DNA from 2 places in the Bradyrhizobium sp. B097 genome. Region 1 is predicted to be linked to the other one. Evidence: riboswitches for the same ligand, from Rfam matches in the RefSeq annotation. Region 1 holds a riboswitch; the other holds the start of a gene.
The links. Region 1 has a riboswitch for glycine ahead of AAFG07_RS33040 (FAD-dependent oxidoreductase). Riboswitches for the same ligand answer to the same signal wherever they lie in the genome.

Region 1 (3,475 bases):
CGAAGGCGCTCCACACTGCGCCAGAACCGGTCCAAATGGAGATTGAGGCGGAAGAACCGCCCCTCCCACACATGTGCAGTATCATAGGTTGCATCGGAGTGAAGGAAGCCATAGTCCAGCACCGAAACTTTGGCCTGGGACACAGGAAGATACTGACCATCCATGAATGCTATGCCGTGAGGATAACGACGCCGGTCAATGTGATTCTGTTCGGTGCCTGGCAGCGCATTTGCGGCGTCAGTCAGTGTGATCTTCACGGTGGTTCTCCGGGCGATTTGCCTTGCCGCCGCGGTACGGTCCGTCACCAAATCGCAACTTCCCGTCGGCAGCCGCTTCTGGTTCTCACGTCTTGCCGGTGCCTGGAAATCAATTGCAGGCCATATGCGCAACGAACGCTCCAAATTGCCTGTCGTCGTGGATGAATTCATGCATCGCCCGCTTCCCGAGACCAGCGTTTCGTGGGTTGCTTTTGCGGCGTCGGGCTTCTCAAGAAGAGCGAGAGCAAGCCGCCCGGCGTGCGGCTCGTGGCGATGACCTTCTTCGGGGCTCTGCCGCGACCCGGTGGTTTCATCAATTCCACGCTCTTTGAACGCAAAGGGCAGGGTGGCGATAGCGCCGTTGCCGTCGCTGAAGTTGAAAGGCCCACAGACAGAAGAGCCCGTGGGACAATGACGCGGTCCGGTCCCTTGGGGCACCGCGTACCAGCCGGGCTGTCGGCCTGAAGCGCGGACGGCCCGGTAGGGGCTGGTTCTTGCGATCGCCTCGTGCGGGTTACGCCTCAAGAAGTCTTTGCCATGACTTGCGTCGTTCTTTGTACCGTCTATTTCATCGACCGGAGCATTTTGGCGCAAATCTACTGCCAAATATGTCATTGATCGCGCCGCGGCGCACTGAAGAGCCGTTGCGGCCGGTCTGGCGTGCCTGCGAAGTGCGAGAACTCGAAGCATGAACGCGATTTGGCATCCGGCATTACGAGGAGACGCATGTGAGAATAGAGCCCTGCGCGGCAGATGATCCGGAAATGGAATAGCCGTTCTCAAGGCTTGGATAGGAGAGGCACCTGTCGAAGGTGCGCCGACGGAGCACCCCCAGGAAACTCTCAGGCAAAAGGACTTCCAATGCCGAACAATCTGAAGAGCAGCCGCGATCGGCGCTCACCGAAGGGGATCCTCTCGCAGCGAGGAAAAATCTCTCAGGTAGAAGACAGATGGAGGCCAGGACTGGCGGAAGGCCGAACCCTGCTGTTGGAGAGATAACGTCCCATATCATCGTTCAGGTGCAGGCATCGCTGGCGTCACAACGGCTTACGCGCTGTTGCAACGTGGCCACCAGGTGACCGTGATCGATCGCCACCGTTATCCGGCAATGGAAACGTCATTTGCAGATGGCGGTCAGCTACTGTCATGCATAACGGCGGAAATGGCCGCGGGGCTGGTGGGCGGCACTGCCAATGCCGGTGTGAGCAGCTGATCCCCTTGGAGGAGCTGCCGGCCGATCGCAACCCAGCTCTTCCAGGGAATATTGCGAACCGGCCTGCGCGAGCCGCGGGAACGATAGAGCGAGCCTGGGACGTTCGTGCTTTCGAGCCCGAATGATTCAGCGGACAGTTCGATATCGAGAGGCCGTTGATTTGCCTCGTTCCCGCTACACCCTGATTCTCGGCTCGAATTTAACGCGATCAAGCGTGATCATGCTCTGGAATTTCCGTACGTTCGGATTTGTGTAAAGCTTCGTCTTCACGAAGAGGTCGAACGCCTCAACGTCGTCGACGGTAACGACCAGAACGAAATCGGCATCGCCGGTGACCATGTAGCACTGGCTGACCTCATTGGCGGCGCGCATTGCGCGTTTGAAATCGTCCACAAGGTCAAGCCGCTCCCGGTCGAGTTGAACTGTGACAACGACAGTCAGCGATTTGCCGAGCGCTTTCGGATCGACGAGCGAGATATCCGCAACTATCACGCCATTCGAACGCAGCTTGTTCACCCGTCGCATGCACGAGGCTGGAGACGAGCCCACGGCTTCCGCGAGCTCGGCAAAGGAAAGCTGGTTGTTTCTCTGCAGGGTCGCAAGAATTCGTCGATCCAGGTCGTCCATTTGCCGCACCCGGCTATCTCTTAAAGGGTTCCAATCGCGAGGCACCGCATTGGTATCGAAATCAGCGAGCGAATTTTCTAGGTTGCATCGATCCTGCGGTGCTTGTTTCACCGGGCTGCGCATTTTGCAACCAAACTCTATTCCGTCCTGCGGTCTGAACCGTTGGGGGCCAGCCGAACAGCTGCGCCGGCCAATCGACCCAACTAAAGGCCGCGAAAAGAAGGCTCGGGCGTCCCGGGCGTCCCGAGCCAACGGGCCCACGAATGGTTGACACCAGGAACGCTGCGCCGGAGCCGAAATCGTGGAGCTGTTGCTTATGAGTGAAAATATCGTCCTGGAAGAACACTGTTGGCAGGCGCTTTGTCAGGCTGATGTGTCAGCCCAGGAAAGAGCCAGCGAGGTCACCGCCGAAATCGGCCGAAGACCGCACTCTTCGGCCCGCGGGGGCAACACCCGGATCTTAAATCCGCTGCCAGTCCGCCAATTCGCGCCCGGACAACCCGGCTCAAGGGTCCTGTTCCTGAAGCACCGCAGCGACGCCTCCGGCCCGCTTTCACGTGTGTCGATCGTCCACCGGTTTCAGTTTTACCGGTTACGGCCGAACACCTGTTTGAACAGTGACCGTGTTCTTCGCAATTACCTGGCCTGGCGTTGCACCTGCGCGCTTTCATGAGAGCGTCAGTCGCACCATCGGTGAGCTCGCCAATCTCGCGTGGTACAGCAACCCGGATAACAGCGTTGCCATATCTGTTCCAGGTTGACCCGCGCGATAAATATGGTAGCTCTAATATAGCTGGTATATAAGGCATATCATCAAGGTAGTGCTTGCGAAGCAGGGGAAGCAACACCGAGCCAAGGAGCTCACGGGATGTGTCGGCGCCGGAGGAGCCAGCCCGCAAAAGACTGGCTGTTGATCTCGAGAGGGCATGGCGCCGTGTTCATCCCCGCGAGCGCGCCGTTGTCATCCAGTATCCACGACGCGTTCGTCGTCGCGTGGCCGGGATTAGGCCGCTCGCTGGTCTTCCGAGAAGCGGTAATGGCGTGAGTGTGCCTGGAGCGCGGAGAAGGCGGTCCGTGTCACCGTTTGGTGTAATCGGCCATTCCATGGAGCAATAAAGATGTCGAGCACGATCCCGTCCTGGCCGAGTGATGCTGAAATAAGCTCACGAATCTCTCGCCTTAGGGATAACATGGCCGGGGCGGCGATTGAGGCGCTGGTTCTCACGTCCCGACACAACTTCGAATACTACACGGGATTTCGCAGCCTGTACTGGATTTCGGACGCGCGTCCGATGCTGGCGATTGTTCGGCGCGATCAGCCGGGCGTATCGATCCTGATCTCCCGGATTGAGCAGCGCAACGCGCGCCAGATTCGTAA
Region 2 (3,475 bases), 3.7 Mb from region 1:
ATGCATCAGCGGCTCGCTCGCGCCCAGGAGCTGCGCGTGGCGCATCGCGCGGCGCATGATCCGGCGCAGCACATAGCCGCGGCCCTCGTTCGACGGCAGCACGCCGTCGGCAATCAAAAACGCCGAGGAGCGCAGATGGTCGGCGATCACCCGGTATGACGCCACGTTCTGCGCGTTCGGCCCATGGCCGAGGGCCGAGGCGGCCGCATCGATCAGATGGCGGAACAGATCGGTCTCGAACACGCTCTCGACGCCCTGCAGGATGGCCGCCATGCGCTCCAGCCCCATGCCGGTGTCGATCGAGGGACGCGGCAGCGCCACGCGCTCCTCCTTCGTCACCTGCTCGTACTGCATGAACACCAGATTCCAGAATTCGAGGAAGCGATCGCCGTCCTCCTCCGGGCTGCCCGGAGGTCCGCCCCAGATATGCTCGCCGCGATCGATGAAGATCTCGGAGCACGGACCGCACGGGCCGGTATCGCCCATCGCCCAGAAATTGTCCGAGGTCGCGATGCGGATGATACGATCGTCCGAGAAGCCCGCGATCTTCTTCCAGTAGCCGGCGGCCTCGTCGTCGGTGTGGTAGACGGTGACGAGCAGCTTGTCCTTCTTCAGCCCGAAATCCTTGGTGATCAGATTCCAGGCGAGCTCGATCGCGCGCTCCTTGAAGTAGTCGCCGAACGAGAAGTTGCCGAGCATCTCGAAGAAGGTGAGATGCCGCGCGGTGTAGCCGACATTGTCGAGGTCGTTATGCTTGCCGCCGGCGCGCACGCACTTCTGCGACGTCGTGGCGCGTTGATAGCCGCGCTTCTCGACGCCGGTGAAGACGTTCTTGAACTGCACCATGCCGGCATTGGTGAACATCAGGGTCGGGTCGTTGCGCGGAACCAGCGGCGACGACGCCACGATCTCGTGGCCGTTCTCCTTGAAGAAGTTCAGAAATGTCGACCTGATGTCGTTGACGCTGCTCATGTTCATCCAATCGGAAAAAGGGGCCGGCCAGCCGCAAAAAGGCGTCATTTTCCGGCCGAACGCTTTTAGACATTGCCAGCTGCGGTGTCCAGAAACTGTGCAGGCGGATCATGGGCTTGCCGCGGCAGCACAAAGCCCATTGGATAGCAGCGAGAGCTGCGTTGACAGTCTTGGTGGCGCCGTGTTTTCTACCTACCTGTTATTAGTCACGTCGGGAGAGACCGGCCTTACCGCCGGCGCCGAAGGAGCAACCGCCCCGGAAACTCTCAGGCAAAAGGACCGCGTGACGTCTAACATCTGGAAAGAGGCGCTGGGGTTCTCCCCGATGCGTCCGCCGACGGGATAATACTCTCAGGCACAGCGACAGATGGGGCTTTCTGCAGGTTTCTCAAGGGGAAATAGGTCCCCGGCGGGAACCGCGAGGGCCCTGTGATGCTTGCGCGCGAAACCTCCCCGCTGAAACAGACCCCGCTGCACGCGCTGCATCTGGCGCGCGGCGCCAAGATGGTGCCGTTCGCCGGCTATGACATGCCGGTGCAATACACCGCCGGCGTGCTGAAGGAACATCTCCACACCCGCAAGGAAGCCGGCCTGTTCGACGTGTCCCACATGGGACAGCTCGTGCTGAAGGCCAAATCCGGCAAGGTCGGCGACGCGGCGCTCGCACTGGAAAAACTGGTGCCGCAGGACATCGCCGGCATCGCGCCGGGACGGCAGCGCTACGCGCAATTCACCAACGACGACGGCGGCCTGCTCGACGACCTGATGGTGGCGAATTTCGGCGATCACCTGTTCCTGGTGGTCAACGCCGCCTGCAAGGCCGAGGACGAGGCCCATCTGCGCGCGCATCTCTCCGAAGCGTGCGAAATCGTGTCGCTGGCCGATCGCGCGCTGATCGCGCTGCAGGGGCCGAAAGCCGAATCGGCGCTGGCGAAACTTTGCCCAGATGTCAGTTCGATGAAATTCATGGACGCCGGACCGCGCCGCCTCAGTGACATTGACTGTTTCGTCTCGCGCTCCGGCTATACCGGCGAGGACGGTTTTGAGATTTCCGCGCCCGCAGACAAGGCGGAGGCTCTGGTCACTGCACTGCTGGACAATCCCGATGTACTGCCGATCGGGCTCGGCGCACGCGACAGCCTTCGGCTCGAGGCCGGGCTTTGCCTCTATGGCCACGATATCGACACCACGACGACGCCGGTCGAAGGCGCGCTGGAATGGTCGGTGCAGAAGATTCGCCGCAGCGGCGGCGCCCGCGCCGGCGGTTTTCCGGGCGCTGACAAGATTCTCACCCAATTCGCACAAGGCGCTTCCCGCCGCCGTGTCGGCCTGAAGCCCGATGGCCGCGCGCCGGTGCGCGAAGGCGCCGCGCTGTTTGCCGATCCGACCTCAACCGAGCCAATCGGCAAGGTGACCTCGGGCGGCTTCGGCCCGAGCCTCAATGCGCCGGTTGCGATGGGCTATCTGCCCACCGCCCTCTCCGCCGTCGGCACCACGGTTTTCGCCGAAGTGCGCGGCCAGCGGCTGCCGCTCAAGGTCGCCGCCACGCCCTTCGTTCCCAATACCTACAAACGCTAAACGCCAAAGGACCGATCCCCATGACGACGCTGTACACGTCCGACCACGAATGGCTCCGCATCGAGGGCGACGTCGCCACGATCGGCATCACCGATTACGCGCAGTCGCAGCTCGGCGACGTCGTGTTCGTCGAGCTGCCCAAGGTCGGCCGCAGCCTGAAGAAGGCCGAGGCCGCTGCCGTCGTCGAATCCGTCAAGGCCGCCTCCGACGTCTACGCGCCGATCACCGGCGAAGTGATCGAGGTCAACGAGGCGCTCGCGGCCGAGCCCGCGCTGGTCAATTCGGATGCCGGCGGCAAGGCCTGGTTCTTCAAGCTGAAGATATCAGACAAGGGCGAACTCGGCGGCCTGATGGATGAGGCCGCCTACGCCGCGCACACCGCCTGAGGATCACCCCAAGGATTAGCCCATGAACGCGCCCTTCAAGCCGATCAACGAAGCCGCCACCGATTTCGTCCGCCGACACATCGGACCATCCCCGCGCGACATCAACGCGATGTTGGAGACGGTCGGCGCCGCGAGCCTGCAGGCGCTGATGAATGAGACGCTGCCGGCGTCGATCCTTCAGAAGGCGCCGCTCGATCTCGGCCGGGCGCTGAGCGAAACCGAAGCGCTCGCGCATATGAGCGAGCTCGCCGCGCAGAACCAGGTGTTCACCTCGCTGATCGGCCAGGGCTATTCCGGCACCATCCTGCCCGCGGTGATCCAGCGCAACATCCTGGAGAACCCGGCCTGGTACACCGCCTATACGCCGTATCAGCCGGAGATCAGCCAGGGCCGGCTCGAGGCCCTCTTCAATTTCCAGACCATGATCTGCGATCTCACCGGGCTCGATGTCGCCAACGCCTCGCTGCTCGACGAGGCGACCGCGGCGGCCGAAGCGATGGCGCTCGCCGAACGCCACTCGCAGGTGAAGGCGAAGGTGT

Region 2: linked by a shared signal. The riboswitch ahead of gcvT (glycine cleavage system aminomethyltransferase GcvT) and the one ahead of AAFG07_RS33040 (FAD-dependent oxidoreductase) in region 1 are both predicted to bind glycine.

What each region holds. Positions count from the first base shown of each region.
Region 1 covers NZ_CP152412.1:7,190,303-7,193,777, reverse strand. The annotation lists gene AAFG07_RS33045 (aminotransferase class IV) at 1-245, opposite strand, end outside; glycine riboswitch at 1,039-1,124, shown strand; glycine riboswitch at 1,125-1,217, shown strand; partial or broken gene AAFG07_RS33040 (FAD-dependent oxidoreductase) at 1,285-1,407, shown strand; gene AAFG07_RS33035 (Lrp/AsnC family transcriptional regulator) at 1,645-2,097, opposite strand; gene AAFG07_RS33030 (hypothetical protein) at 2,414-2,770, shown strand; gene AAFG07_RS33025 (Xaa-Pro peptidase family protein) at 3,216-3,475, shown strand, end outside.
Region 2 covers NZ_CP152412.1:3,460,390-3,463,864, reverse strand. The annotation lists gene alaS (alanine--tRNA ligase) at 1-972, opposite strand, end outside; glycine riboswitch at 1,175-1,263, shown strand; gene gcvT (glycine cleavage system aminomethyltransferase GcvT) at 1,405-2,550, shown strand; gene gcvH (glycine cleavage system protein GcvH) at 2,571-2,936, shown strand; gene gcvP (aminomethyl-transferring glycine dehydrogenase) at 2,959-3,475, shown strand, end outside.